One region of the Rummeliibacillus sp. TYF005 genome, then DNA from elsewhere that is predicted to be linked to it. Evidence: predicted binding sites of a transcription regulator. Region 1 holds the regulator's gene; the other holds the start of a gene.
What was found. The regulator NrdR, encoded in region 1, represses ribonucleotide reductase genes. The targets are predictions, from matches to a motif close to AACACNATATATNGTGTT.

Region 1 (7,764 bases):
AATTGTTGTCCTTATCAAAGCATTTCATATTTAGATTATGGTTGAAATTATATACTGAAATGATTTTAAAATCAAGCGCCAATTTAGGTCATCTTCAGCAAAACTAATCGTGATACAACCTTCTATTTTCGCCGACCATTTCAAAATCTGTTGTTAATGCTCTAATACGTTCCATAATTCTCGCTGCTTTCATAACATCTACTTCGCCTTTTTGGGTTGTTGCAAAATGATCTTCTAACTGTTCATAATTGTAATTAGAAGTGATAAAAACTGGTAATCCTTCATTCATGCGGAATTGTAATATCGTTCCGATGATTTCATCTCTTGTCCACGGAGATAGATTTTCTGCGCCTAAATCATCTAACATTAGAACAGGTGCATTCTTTACAAATTCAACTTTTTCTTGTAGAGATTGATCTTGAATTGAACTTTTTAACTCACTTAAGAAATCAGGTACATAAACCATAACTGTCTTGATCTCCATTGAAGCAAGTTCATTTGCAATTGCACCAAGAACAAATGATTTTCCAACCCCAAAATTGCCATATATATAATAACCTGTTCTAGGTAAGTTCCCAGTGTTTTTAACGTTTTGAATAAACATCTCAGCAAACGTACGGATTGCTTTTTTAGATTCATTGCTCGTATCTAAGTCACTGATTTTGGCCTTTAATACATCCTTTGGCATATGCATACTAGAAATCATAGATGCTGCTTTACGACGCGCATCTTCCATTCTTTTTGTCTGACAAGGTGTATATTCTACATCGATTTTCCCTCTAATGATTGTTAGTTTTGGAACAAAACCGTTTATTGCATTTTTACAAGTAGCGACAGATTCACATTGGCTACAATCATGTTGTTGATTGACATATTCATAAAGTTTTCCTAAACCTCTTTCGACCATTTGACGATTTGCGACTTGGTCGTTTTCAGCAAGAAATTTTTGCACACCTTTATCTTCGAGGATTTCTTTTTGCATTTCATCAAAACGAGCTTGAAACTGTGAATCCATGATTTTCGTTAATCTGTTGTTGATTGGTTCCATTCTATGAATCCACCTCTCCTTCATTCATACCTAACTTCTTCATAATTTCCTGACGTTTCTTTTCATAATCTGTTTGCTTATGATCTATTTGTTTTACTTCTTTTTTCTTTTGCTGCTTTAACTTATTTTCATAATACCAATCAGGAACATTTTGTGATTTAGCAGTTTGTTTCCCCTTAGGCATATATTGTTTACGGTTTTTCTGTATTTGATAATCCTTCGCAAAATTAAGCGCTTGTTCCGCTTTTTGAATATTATTTTTTTGCCAATTGGCTGCTATTGCCTGTATGAATGCACTATTTATATTCGCATTACTTAAATAATAAGCATAATGTATAAGAACATTTACAACAGGAACAGGCATATCATATTTCTTTATAAATTCATTTACTACTTTAACATCTCTTTCAAACGGTGCCTTTCCTTTGACGAGCATCGATAACAATTCTAGGGATTCTGCATTATTTAGTATTTCTAGTAACTCTTTTTTCAACTCTTCCGCATTGGCAAAATCAGAATCTACAAACTGTGGAAGTTGATAAAAAGTACCTGCCCCTGCTTTCAATATCTTGTATTCTTTCGAGTAATCCTTGGTTTCTATAGAAGCATCTTCTTGTTTAGAATCTATTCCCTTTTGTTCTTCAAAATCTCTTGCCAATTTCATGGCTTCTCTTGCTGATTTAACACCAGTATTACGCCAATGTGACGCAATAGTTTCTATATATTTCCGATTCAATTTACCGTGATTTCGCAAAAAGACATAGTGAATAAGTACGTTGACTACAGGCGTTGGCATACCATATTGCATCACCAAATCTTCGACTAACTGGCGATCACTTGGAAATGGTTCCTTGCCTCCTGCTACAGCTGTTAATACATCAATAGGAGAAGAAGTTTCAAACCATTTTATCAGCTCTTGTTCCATCGGGTTTATATCGTTATCATCCACTGGAGTTTGCGTGAATAATTCTTGCTTTTGTTTTACATTTTCCATAACAGATTGCATTGTTGGCGGTTCTTTCGATACTGTCAATTTATAATAATCAGCAGCTTCTTTCTTTAAACGTAAATCACTTAATCCCATTTCATCATCAAGTGCTAAAAGAATGATCTTTTGCATATCAAATGGTGTTAAATGGTAAAGAAACGCTAATTTCGCAATCGTTGCTTTCGCTTCAGCCGTTAAAACAGATGAAGGTACAAGCTGTTCAGAAAGAGTAGATCTTAAAAGATGAAAATCAAATTCTTCATAGTTGAACGGTAATTCTTTTGGCTTTTCTTGTATTCCAGTAAGGTGGATTTCATCAGACGGTATATTATGCTGAACAGGTCTATAAACATCTGTAAATGTTCTAGATACTTCCTGATAGCCATAACTAGACAGCCCTTTTGAAACAAAGCGTTGACGCAAATTTCTATATGCTGATTCACCAATCTTACTATATAAGAACATAGATAAAAGTGGATCATCAAAAAAAGTAGCTGCATCGAGTGGCGGCATTACATCATAGAGAAAAGAACGCATTTCTTGTTGGTCTTTGCGCCATGTTCGAAGTAAACCAATCGCTTCGAGCGCAATGCGTGATTCGAAGATTTTACCTATTGGCATGTTCAATGCGTTCATCAAATGATAATGTGACATCGTACTATCTTCGGAATTTTCGCCCTCTGCCCATAATAAAAAATATAAACTGATGGGTTCTGCTCCAATAAGCGGTTGATACAAAAGCGTGATTAACTTTCGATCATAACTTGATAGAGGAAATGGAACACGAATGGATAGTCGATCAACAGGTTGCAATTCTTTATATAAATTCACCAACGGTTCCCTCCAAAACTTCTATTATTGATCATTTTCTCGTTCTTTAGATTGTTTTTCGATTAATTCTCTAAGCTCATCGATAAAGACATTGATATCCTTAAATTGACGATAAACAGAGGCAAAGCGAACATAAGACACCTCATCTATTTTAGAAAGGCGATCCATCACCATTTCACCAACATCTTCTGTTTTCACTTCAGCATTCCCAATACGACGTAAATCTTGCTCTATATTAAACACTAAATCCTCTAAAATATCTAATGATACTGGACGCTTTTCACAAGCTCGAATAAGGCCACGAAGTACTTTTTCATGGCTAAACTCTTCACGTGATCCATCTTTTTTGATCACAATAAGAGGCATTTCTTCTACTTTTTCGAAAGTTGTAAAACGAAACCCACATGATTCACATTCACGACGTCTACGAATTGCTTTGTTATCATCGACTGGTCGACTATCAATGACTTTTGTTCCATTAAATTGACAAGTTGGACATTTCATAATTTTTCTCTCCTGATTTCGAAAACATATTAGTTTATCTATTATATCAAAAAATAATGGTATAAATCGAAAAAAAGAGTAGAAAATCCTCTTTACATAAAAAATAACTCGAAATCCGTCATATTTATCAAAAAAGGCTGTTTCAAAAATCCAGTTTCCACTGAATTTTTGAACAGCCCATTCATTTTAGTATTATTTAAAAAAATTTAAACGTTAACTTCTTGTTGTTTTAATTCAGAAACAACTTTTTTTGTTAAGTCTACAACACGTGCAGAGTAACCCCATTCGTTATCGTACCAAGCAATAACTTTTACTTTATTGCCACCAATAGTCATTGTTGTAAGACCATCAATAGTTGCTGAAGCTGGATTTGTATAGTAATCACGAGAAACAAGTGGTTCCATCGTGAAATCTAAAATACCTTTTAAAGGACCTTCAGCAGCATTTTTAAATGCTTCGTTTACTTCTTCAATAGTTACATCACGTTGCAGGTCTACTACTAAATCGACTAATGATACATCAGGTGTAGGAACACGTAATGCCATACCATGTAATTTACCTTGTAATTCAGGTAACACAAGTGTTAACGCTTTAGCTGCACCTGTAGAAGTAGGAATGATCGATTCAGCACATGCACGAGCACGACGTAAGTCTTTATGTGGATTATCAATATTTTTTTGGTCATTTGTATATGAATGAACAGTTGTCATTAAACCATTGATGATACCAAATGTATCATTTAAAACCTTTGCAACTGGTGCAAGGCAGTTTGTTGTACAACTTGCATTTGAAATAACATCATGTTTAGAAAGATCTAATTTTTCATCATTAACGCCCATTACAATAGTGACATCTTCATTTTTTCCTGGTGCTGTTAAAATTACTTTTTTTGCACCTGCTTCAAGATGTAATGCTGCTTTACTACGTTCATTGAACTTACCAGTTGCTTCAATAACAACATCTACGTCCATTTCTTTCCAAGGTAAGTTTTGAGGGTTACGTTCATTTACAAGTTGTACACGCTTACCATTTACGATTAGCGCATCCTCTTCTGCTTTTACTTCACCATCAAATTTACCATGAGATGTATCATATTTAACCAAATGAGCTAATGTCTCAGCTGGATAACTTGCATTTACCGCAACAATATTTAAATCATCTTGTAGAATCGCTTGACGGAATACCATACGTCCAATACGGCCAAATCCGTTAATAGCAATCGAAACTGTCATGAATAATATCCTCCCTATTCACTACGTTATACTTAATTTGTATTATTCACAAATAGTATAGCACATTTATTAGAAAGTAAAACATAATTTAATCTATATTTTAAAATTTATATTTTCAGAAATTTATATCTTTTTAACAGTTGCAGTCCCATAAATCCAGTATTTTCAACAGTTGAGCACGGGTATTTTCTAAGTTTCCATTATTATAAATGACCGCATCAGCACCCTTTTCTTTTACAGAAAGAGGTAATTGAGAAGCTATTCTAGCTTTTGCTTCCTCCTCTAATAAGTGATTTCTTTCCATCAATCTTGCTAGTTGGGTTTCCTCAGAAACAGAAACGACTAAAATTTTCTCCACAAAATGTTGTAATCGACTTTCAAAAAGTAATGGAATATCCATTATTATATGTTTTTCCCCTTTTTCAATCCATTCATCCCTTTGACGCAACATTTCTTGACGAATAGCTGGATGCATAATATCATTTAATTCTTTTCTTTTTGATGGATTATGGAAAATTATATCTCCTAATTTTGCACGATTTAAACTGCCGTTATCTAGTAATATATCTTTTCCAAATACATCTACAATTTTATCTAATGTCTCTGTACCTGGTTCTACTACAACTCTCGCAACAATGTCGGCATCGACAATTGGAAAACCTAATTCTTGTAACATTTTTGCTACTGTACTTTTACCACTTGCAATACTTCCTGTTAAACCAATAATCATTTCTTCACTCACCCTTAATGTTGACAATTTGGACAGTACACTGAATTACGTCCTGAAATTACCAATTGTTTTGTATTAGTATGACATATTGGACACGTTTTCTTTCCATACATCTTCAATCGATCCTGCATGCCACCTGCTTCACCATTGATGTTTCGATAATCAGAAATACTAGACCCACCAGCATCAATACTTTCTTGTAAAATGTCCACAATTGTATAAAATAAGTCTTTCTTTCTTTTTTCACTGATTCTTGAAACTTTTCGTGCAGGATGAATTTTCATACGAAATAAAGATTCAGTTGCATAAATGTTGCCGCAGCCTGCAATTACATGCCCATCCATAATCACTTCTTTCACTGCCTTGTTCGCATATTTTGGTAATTTTGCTTTTGCTAAAAAATAAGGCAATGCTTCTTTTGAAAAAGGCTCTGGTGCTATTTCTAATAGAGGTGGATACTCCTCAATTGAATGGAGTAGACGCAGTTCGCCAAATCGTCGTATGTCAGCATATACAAGAAATTCTTTCTCTCCAAAAGTAAACACGATATGTATGTGCTTTTGAAATTTTGCTTCAGTTATTTCTTCTAATGAACGTACGTGAAACCACGCACCTGTCATCCCTAAATGATTCACTAGTACATAGTTTATATTGTCTTTCTCTAAGAAGAAATAGATGTACTTAGAACGTCGTTTAACTTCTTTAATAGTCATATTTTTTATTGCGTCTGAAAAAATTTCAGGGTCCATCCCCTTGATAATACATGCTTTTCCTTCTTTTATAGAGGTACAAATTGTATTTGAAACCTGAACGCGACGGATTATTTTCCCCGTCACGACAGGTTGAAGTGCACGCACAACTCCCTCAACTTCAGGTAATTCTGGCATGCGATCACTCCTTTATTTTGTTTCATACCATGTTGGACCTGATGCATAATCAGCTTTTAATGGTACTTGTAATTTAAATGCATTTGCCATAACTTCTGGTACTAATTTTTCAAGTACAGGAATTTCTTCCTCGGGTGCTTCGAAGATCAATTCATCATGTACTTGTAATAACATTTTCGCTTGAAGTTTTTGCTCTTTTAAAGCTTTAGCCATATCAATCATTGCTTTTTTAATAATATCTGCTGCACTTCCTTGAATCGGTGTATTCATAGCAGTACGTTCTGCAAAACTACGTAAGTTGAAGTTTGAACTATTTAAATCGGGCAAGTAACGTCTGCGGTTTAGTATTGTTGTTACATAGCCTTTTTTCTTTGCCTCTTCTACGATATTTTTCATATAATTTTGGACGCCAGGGAAGCTTTTAAAATAGCGCTCGATAAATTCAGCAGCTTCTTTACGGGTAATATTTAAATTTTGTGATAAACCATAATCACTAATACCATATACTATTCCAAAGTTAACGGCTTTGGCAGTACGTCTCATATTTGATGTAACTTCTTCTTCTCCAACATGAAAAACATCCATTGCTGTTTTCATATGAATATCCATGCCATGGTTAAAAGCATTGATCAAATTTTCATCGTTAGACATATGTGCAAGTACACGTAATTCGATTTGAGAATAATCGGCAGCAAACATTTTCCAACCTTCATGAGAAGGAACAAATGCTTGGCGAATTTTTCGCCCTTCTTCTAGACGAACCGGAATGTTTTGTAAGTTAGGATCTGTTGAACTTAAACGTCCTGTTGACGTTAACGCTTGTTGATAGCGTGTATGGATTTTTTGATCCTCTTCATGAATGACCTTTAACAACCCTTCAATATAGGTAGATTGTAGTTTGCCAAGTTGACGATATTGTAAAATATGTTGAATAATTTCATGCTCTGGAGCTAGTTTTTCTAACACATCTGCAGCCGTTGAATAACCTGTTTTTGTCTTTTTAATAACAGGTAGACCAAGTTTTTCAAACAAAATAACTCCTAGTTGCTTTGGTGAATTGATATTAAATTTTTCTCCTGCGATTTGATATATATTCTCTTCAATCTCTTTTAGCTTAGCGGTTAGTTCTGCACCCATTTCGATGAGACGATTGCGATCAACTGCAACTCCCTCACTTTCCATTTCACTAAGAATAGTAGCTAATGGCAATTCTAGATTACGGTATAGATCATATTGTTCGTTGGTTTTTAACTGTTCTTCAAGTTTTACTTGAAGATTCCATACAGCTGAGGCTTTTCGACATGTATGTTCTGCTATAACTATTTGTTCAGGGACTGTTTTTTTAGCTCCTTTTCCATAAACAACGTCATTCGATTGAACATCTCTATAACCGAATTCTTTTGCCACAACAGCTACATCATCTGATGACATTGCGGGATTTAAAATATAGGCTGCTAGTAGTAGATCAAACTCTACTCCTTTTAACTTAATACCACTACGCAAAAATGCTGCTTGAGTTGCCTTCGAATCAAATAAATATTTTT
Region 2 (7,764 bases), on a different contig from region 1:
GTCGAAAAGGTTCCTTTTGTTTCCCTTTGAATTTTATCCAAGTATTATTAAACTCTGCATAATCAGTAATATAGAAATCGGCTACCTCACTTTCCCCTTGGAACATACAAGTATAAATCCCTACTTTTTTAGCAGGTATTAAATCGAGTTCTCGATCACCAATTGCTAATGTTAAGTCGTATTTTCGATGTAAATATTCATAAGATGCAGGGTCTGGTTTTCTGGGGTACCCATCTTCTGGTGTCACAATTTCAGAAAAGTATTGTGCAAGATTATAGTGATGAAGAACTTTCTCTACTGTTGCTTTGTCTTTATGCGTCATAATTACATTTTGATCTGCTAGTCTAAGTACATTTTCAATATTTGCAAATGGAGGCAATTTAGAAACATCCAACTGTTCATCTTGTTTCATAAAATCTTCAATCTCTTTGCTAGTTAATTGAAAATATTCAAACGCATTAGAAAATGATATCTTCAAATGTTGTAATACTTCGTCATAACTTACATTCTTATTAATCATTTGACAAAAAAGCTTTGCATATGCTGGGTATGTATTACAAATTGTACCGTCAAAGTCCCATAATATATTCATCTTTTCAGCTCCTTTAATTATTAAAAAAGGACTGTCCCATAAGCATAAAACTTATGAGGCAGCCACCTTCTTTCTAGAACAAATATCCGCTATGAAGTAATACTCCTGCGCCGGTCGAATCAAGACTCTACCATCTATCATAAAGGGCATATCTTAAAAGGAATTTTCATACATGCCCTTTCTAATTTTGTCTATTTTATAATCCACATTTTAGTTGAGCACCACAGTTTGTGCAAGTATTACAGCCACCTAATTCTTCAACTGTCCCTTTGCGACATACTGGGCAAGTATTTCCGACTTCTGAACCAATTGTTACGTTAGTAGAACGTAGATCTTGAATAGTATCTACAAGAACAACTGGACGTTTTTCAATTACTTTTTCTTCAACTACTGTTTCATCCATATGATTCTCTTCGGCTTTTAATGTCAACACTTGAGAATCACGACTTCCATCAACATAAACTGTACCGCCTTTTGCGCCACCTTTATAAAGACGTTCATACACTTTTTGAACTTGTTCTACAGTATAACCGCGTGGGGCGTTAACAGTTTTAGAAATTGAACTATCAATCCAACGTTGAATGATACATTGTACATCTGCATGTGCTTCAGGAGCTAATTCCATTGCAGTCACAAACCACTCTGGTAGATGATTTTCGTCCGCTTCTGGATGTGCTTCTAAATATTCTTGGACAATATCTGCTTTTACTTCGATAAATTTACCAAGTCGTCCACTACGATAATAAGTAAATGAGAAGTAAGGTTCTAAACCTGTTGAGACGCCCACCATTGTACCAGTAGAACCAGTAGGTGCAACTGTTAATAGATGAGAATTACGAATACCGTTTTCTACTACTGATTGACGTATATATTCTGGCATTTTTTTCATAAAACCTGTTTCTGTGAAACGTTTACGAAGAACAGCTGTATCTTCTTCCGTTTCGCCTACTAAGAATGGGAAACTACCGCGTTCTTTTGCCAATTCTGTAGATGTTTCGTAAGCTGTAATAGCAATTGTCTTAAAGATCTCATCTACTAGGATATTACCTTCTTCAGATCCATATTCTTTTTCACAGTAGATAAGTAAATCCGCAAGACCCATAACACCTAGTCCTACACGACGTTCTCCTAGTGCTTGTACACGGTTTTCTTCAAGGAAGTATGGTGTAGCATCGATTACGTTATCTTGCATGCGTACGCCTACTCTAACTGTTTCTTTTAGTGCTTCGAAATCCACTGTTTTTGTGTCTTTCTTTGCAAACTGAGCTAGGTTTACTGCAGCTAGGTTACAAACTGAATATGGCGCTAATGGTTGTTCACCACAAGGGTTAGTTGCAACAACCTTTTGTCCATAACTTTTTGCATTTGTCATTTCATTGGCATTATCGATAAAGAAAATACCAGGTTCTGCTGAATAGGTAGCACAGATATTGATTAAATTCCAAAGCTCACGTGCTTTAATCGTACGATATGTACGAACAGCATGTCCCATAGCTTCCCATTCACGAACATCGCCACATTTATGCCATTCTTCGTTATAAATTGCCATTTCTTTTTCGTCATAAGTTTCAACTGCAGGGAAACGTAGCTCAAACTCTTTATTATCTTCAACAGCTTCCATGAATTCGTTTGTCAATGTGACAGAAATATTGGCACCTGTTAAGAATTCTGGGTTGTTAACTGTATAAGTTCCGCCATCTCTTAGTTTTGCTTCTGCATCTTTGAAAATACCCTCATTAAATCCGCCGAAACCAGGAATTGTTTTATAATTTATGATTCCTTGGTACATAGCCTTTTCTTGTTCTGTTAATGGTGTGAATTTAAGTTTTTCTTTTGCAAGACGTTTAATCTCTTCATCCTTTGTATTTTCGATTAAGAATCGCAATATACGTGGATTTTGCATTTTAGAAATAATAAATTCATAGATATCAGGATGCGTACAAGATAACATAATCATTTGAGCACCGCGACGTGATCCGCCTTGTTCTACAAGATGTGTCAATTTCGCAATATCATCTAACCATGATACAGAACCTGATGATTTACCATTTACACCACGAGCCAATGTATTACGCGGTCTTAATGTTGAACCGTTTGTGCCAACACCGCCACCTCTACTCATAATTTCCATTACTTGTTTACGGTGATCACTTATTCCTTCACGTGAATCAGCAACAAATGGCATTACGTAACAGTTAAAATATGTAACATCCGTACCGGAGCCTGCTCCATAAATAACTCGTCCGGCAGGGATGAAGTTTAAATTTACAAGCTGTTTATAAAATTTTTGATACCATTCTTTACGTTTTTCTTCTGTCTTTTCAACAGATGCTAAACCTGTAGCATTACGTTTAGCTATTTGTTCATAAAAGACTTCTAAAGGTTTTTCAATAACATCTAATGAACGAGAAACAATTCCTGAAGCTTGTTCTTCTGGATCATCAATTGCACTACGATAGTCTTCCTCGATTAAGATTTTTGCTTTTTTAGTTGTTTCATCGATTGAAACGATATAACCAAGTCCACGAGCAGGGAACTTCGGATCTGCCTTTACTGTTAAAACAACAAAATCCCCAGCTTTTAACGTTTTCTTTTCAGTATCTTTAAAAGAATAACGGTCAATCATCACAAGTCTAGATACACCTTTATGAGTAATATGCATATCCTCTGTGATGGAATGAACTTGAGGAAATTGTTGAATGTCTTTGTTTAATTGTTTAATGTCGATTGTCTGATGATGATGTTGCGATGCAAGTACCATACCATCCGCCCCCTATTCTTATAGCAAAACACAATATATAGTATATTTACATTTAAATACGATACTATATATTGATTAGAAAAGCAAATGGTCTTTTTTTTCAAAGAACGTTGTTATATCGCGTTTTTTAGGATTTTTCGTCTTTTTACCACAAAAAATAAGACTAAAAACCTACTATTTTCTGAAATTCCATTCATCTGTTGCATACTTTGTTTTTGCAAGATTTTCAACAAAATCCTTTTGTTCTTGTGTCAATTCATAAGGGATCAACTCAATATGAAGAGCATCTTCAAATCCCTTGTGGAATGCTTTAGTACAAGTTTCTACATCTACTCTTCGATTTGCTAATTGATTGATAGCCACTGCTTTTTGTGGTAAATGTTTGCGCATGCGTTCCTTCGATGCGTCTGATGGAAAATTGAAAAGTGATATCAATTTTTCATCATCTAAATCGATTAAAATAGCACCGTGTTGTAAAATTACGCCTTCTTGTCTAGTTTGTGCACTACCAGCGACTTTCTTTCCTTCTACAACAAGTTCATACCAACTAGGAGCATCAAAGCAAACTGCACTTTTTGGATTCTTTAAAATATCTCTTTTTTCTTCTGTATCAGGAATAGAGAAATACGCATCTAAGCCTAAATTTCTGAACCCTAATAATAATCCCTCACTAATCACTTTATAAGCTTCAGTGACCGTTTTAGGCATATTTGGATAGTCTTCTGACACGATGACACTATAAGTTAACTCATGCTCATGTAGGACTGCGCGTCCACCTGTTGGGCGTCTGACAAATCCTAAATTCAATCTATGTAATTGTTCGAAATTGATATCTTTTTTTGCTTGTTGAAAATATCCGATAGAGAGTGTTGCAGGATTCCATTCGTAAAATCGAATTACTGGTGGAATTAAACCTTTACTATGCCAATGTAGAAGCGCTTCATCTAGAGCCATATTATATGCTGGACTACATGGACCTGAATTAATAAAATACCATTTATTTGTCATTTTATCGTCTCCCTTTTATATCAACTTTTCTATTTTAACAAAGTCATTGGACTATCGCTAGTTCTTCTTTTATAATATTATTTATAGATAGAAAGGGGTAAGGCAACTTGAGTTGGTTATATACAATATTAATCATCCTTGGCGTAATTATTATTTACGCACTAATTAACGCATTACGCTTAAAAAAAGCAGTAATTACTTTAAATGAAGAAGAATTTAAAAAAGGTTATCGTAAAGCGCAACTAATCGATGTTCGCGAATTAAAAGAATTTGAAGGTGGACACATTTTAGGTGCTCGTAACCTACCAACAACTCAACTTCGCAACCGTTATCATGAGCTTCGCCCAGATAAACCGGTTTATCTTTACTGCCAAAATGCTGGCCGTAGCGCACGTGCTGCATTATTTTTAAAGAAAAAAGGATACAATGAATTGTATCAATTAGAAGGCGGCTACAAAAACTGGCACGGTAAAATTAAAGTCAAATAGTTTTCTTCTAAAAATATGAAAGTCATTTCAAATATGAAATGGCTTTCTTTTTCTTTTTAGAATTAGTTGAACCATTTATATATTCAGTAAAAAGTAATATTTTTTATATTTTGAATTAAAACTTTAACTTGAAGAATCGCTCTCCTGAGATCCTCATTAGTACTAGGCATTTCCATTTTAAGCATAATACTGCTCTTTCATACGCAATTAGTTAAGATTTTATTTCCCACTTCATTTCCTGGGTATATATAATAGGAAGAAACTCCATTTTTTCGATTTTATTTCTCTTTTCAAATTAAAATCCAGGAATTTCGACATACTAAAGGAACTATAAAATTCAATAAAAAGACGATTCATCTCCAATATGATTATCGGAGTGAATCGTCTTTACTTTCAGATTAAATCGATTATTCTTTTTATACTTCTACCGTTTCATTTGGTTTTACATATTTCAAAACTGGATGGCGTGCAGCTCGTGTTTCATCTAAACGGCTTATTACAGTCGTATGAGGTGCTTCTTGTACGATTTCAGGCGTTTCTTCTGCTTCTTTTGCTATTTGAATCATAGCATCACAGAAAGCGTCTAGCGTCTCTTTAGATTCAGTTTCTGTTGGTTCTATCATTAACCCTTCTTCCACATTTAATGGGAAGTAAGTTGTTGGTGGATGATAACCAAAATCCAACAGTCTTTTTGCTATATCGAGCGTACGGACTCCTAGTTTTTTCTGGCGACTTCCACTTAACACAAATTCATGTTTACAATGACGATTGTATGGCAATTCGTAATATGGTTGTAAACGACGCATCATGTAGTTTGCGTTGATCACTGCGTTTTCAGTGACAGCTTTTAAGCCATCAGGGCCCATTGAACGAATATAAGTATATGCACGTACATTGATACCAAAGTTACCATAGTAAGGTTTTACACGCCCGATAGATTGAGGACGGTCATAGTCAAATTGATAGCCATTTTCTGTTTTAACTAGAACAGGCTTTGGAAGGAATGGAATCATATCTTCTTTTACACCTACAGGACCTGAACCTGGGCCTCCACCACCGTGAGGGCCGGTAAATGTTTTATGCAAGTTCAAATGTACACAGTCAAATCCCATATCACCTGGTCTTGCTTTAGACATAACAGCGTTTAAATTTGCCCCATCATAGTAAACTTTACCGCCAACGCCATGAATAATTTCTGCAATTTCAAGGATATGTTCTTCAAAAAGACCTAAAGTATTAGGATTTGTTAACATTAATGCTGCCGTATCAGGACCAACAACTTTGCGTAAATCCTCTAAATCTACTAAGCCATTTTCATCTGATTTCACAGTGACGATGTCAAATCCAGCAACATTTGCAGATGCTGGGTTTGTGCCATGTGCTGAGTCTGGAACGATAACTTTTGTACGACCAGTTTCTCCATTTGCTTCATGGAAAGCACGGATCATCATTAGCGCTGTCCATTCCCCATGAGCACCAGCTGCAGGTTGCAATGTTACTTCAGCCATTCCGGTAATTTCAATCAGATGTTGTTGTAAGTCATACATGAGCTCTAAAGCACCTTGAACTGTTTTTTCATCTTGCAATGGATGTATATTAGCAAAGCCTGGGAATCTTGCAACATTTTCATTGACTTTTGGATTATATTTCATCGTACAAGAACCAAGTGGATAGAAACCAGAGTCTACACCATGATTGCGACGAGATAGTGCAGTATAATGACGCATAATATCTAATTCTGAAAGCTCTGGAAGTTCAGCTTCTTCTGTACGAATAAACTCAGAAGGTAAGATAGTTGATAGTTCTACTTCCGGTACATCTACTTTTGATAAGCTATAGCCTACACGGCCTTCTTTAGATAATTCAAAAACAAGTGGTTGGTTTTCTTTATGCATGTTGTAGAGCCCCCATTTCTTGCACGAGTGCGTCGATTTCTTCTTTTGTACGTTGTTCAGTGACTGCAATTAGAATATGATTTTCAAGTTCAGGACTCACTTTTCCTAAATCAAATCCACCAATAATATTTTTTTCGAATAATGCATCATTTAATGCTTGAACAGAGCCTTCCACTTTGACAACAATCTCATTGAAATGTGGTCCTTTGAAAGGAACTTCAAATCCCGCATTTTCAAAGGCTTCTTTAGCGTAATGTGTTTTTAAAATATTTTGTTTAGCCATTTCTTGGACGCCTTTTTTACCTAGTGCAGTCATTGCTACAGATGCAGCTAATGCATTTAAAGCTTGGTTTGAACAGATATTCGATGTTGCTTTTTCACGACGAATATGTTGCTCACGTGCTTGTAGAGTAAGTACATAACCACGACGTCCATCTTCATCAACTGTTTCACCGACTAATCTTCCAGGCACTTTACGCATTAGTTTCTTTGTTGTTGCAAAGTAACCGCAGTGCGGTCCGCCAAAGGCTTCTGGAATACCAAAAGGTTGCGCATCTCCAACTGTAATATCTGCATCCATTTTACCTGGTGGAGTTAAAATAGCTAGAGCTAGAGGATTAGCTGATACGATAGAAATTCCCTTTACTGCATGAATTGCATCAGAAATAGCTTGAACGTTTTCAATTTGACCATAGAAATTAGGATATTGAACCATAACTGCTGCAGTATCATTATCAATCAAGTTGTTTAGAGCATCTAAATCCGTAACACCATCTTTTAGTGGAACATTCACAACTTCGATTGATTGACCGTATGCATAAGTTTTCACAACATCTAGCGCGATTGGATGAACAGCATCTGATACTAGTATCTTTTTACGTCTTGTTTGTCCTGCTGCCAACATACCAGCTTCGGCAAGAGCAGTTCCACCATCATACATAGAAGAGTTTGCAAGGTCCATGCCTGTCAATTCAGCAATCATTGTTTGGAACTCAAAGATTGCTTGTAGTTCACCTTGTG

Region 2: a site for NrdR is predicted at 3,381-3,398, ahead of CW357_RS13230 (vitamin B12-dependent ribonucleotide reductase). Genes of this name have one in related genera too.

Annotation. Positions count from the first base shown of each region.
Region 1 is NZ_ML122596.1:2,449-10,212, forward strand. Features, by position in the region: T-box leader at 1-27, opposite strand, end outside; gene dnaI (primosomal protein DnaI) at 104-1,048, opposite strand; gene CW357_RS16660 (DnaD domain protein) at 1,050-2,867, opposite strand; gene nrdR (transcriptional regulator NrdR) at 2,892-3,371, opposite strand; gene CW357_RS16670 (glyceraldehyde-3-phosphate dehydrogenase) at 3,578-4,603, opposite strand; gene coaE (dephospho-CoA kinase) at 4,737-5,333, opposite strand; gene mutM (bifunctional DNA-formamidopyrimidine glycosylase/DNA-(apurinic or apyrimidinic site) lyase) at 5,348-6,220, opposite strand; gene polA (DNA polymerase I) at 6,233-7,764, opposite strand, start outside.
Region 2 is NZ_ML122569.1:23,810-31,573, reverse strand. Features, by position in the region: gene CW357_RS13235 (HAD-IA family hydrolase) at 1-592, opposite strand, end outside; gene CW357_RS13230 (vitamin B12-dependent ribonucleotide reductase) at 789-3,353, opposite strand; gene CW357_RS13225 (lipoate--protein ligase family protein) at 3,528-4,361, opposite strand; gene CW357_RS13220 (rhodanese-like domain-containing protein) at 4,469-4,849, shown strand; gene gcvPB (aminomethyl-transferring glycine dehydrogenase subunit GcvPB) at 5,266-6,744, opposite strand; gene gcvPA (aminomethyl-transferring glycine dehydrogenase subunit GcvPA) at 6,737-7,764, opposite strand, start outside.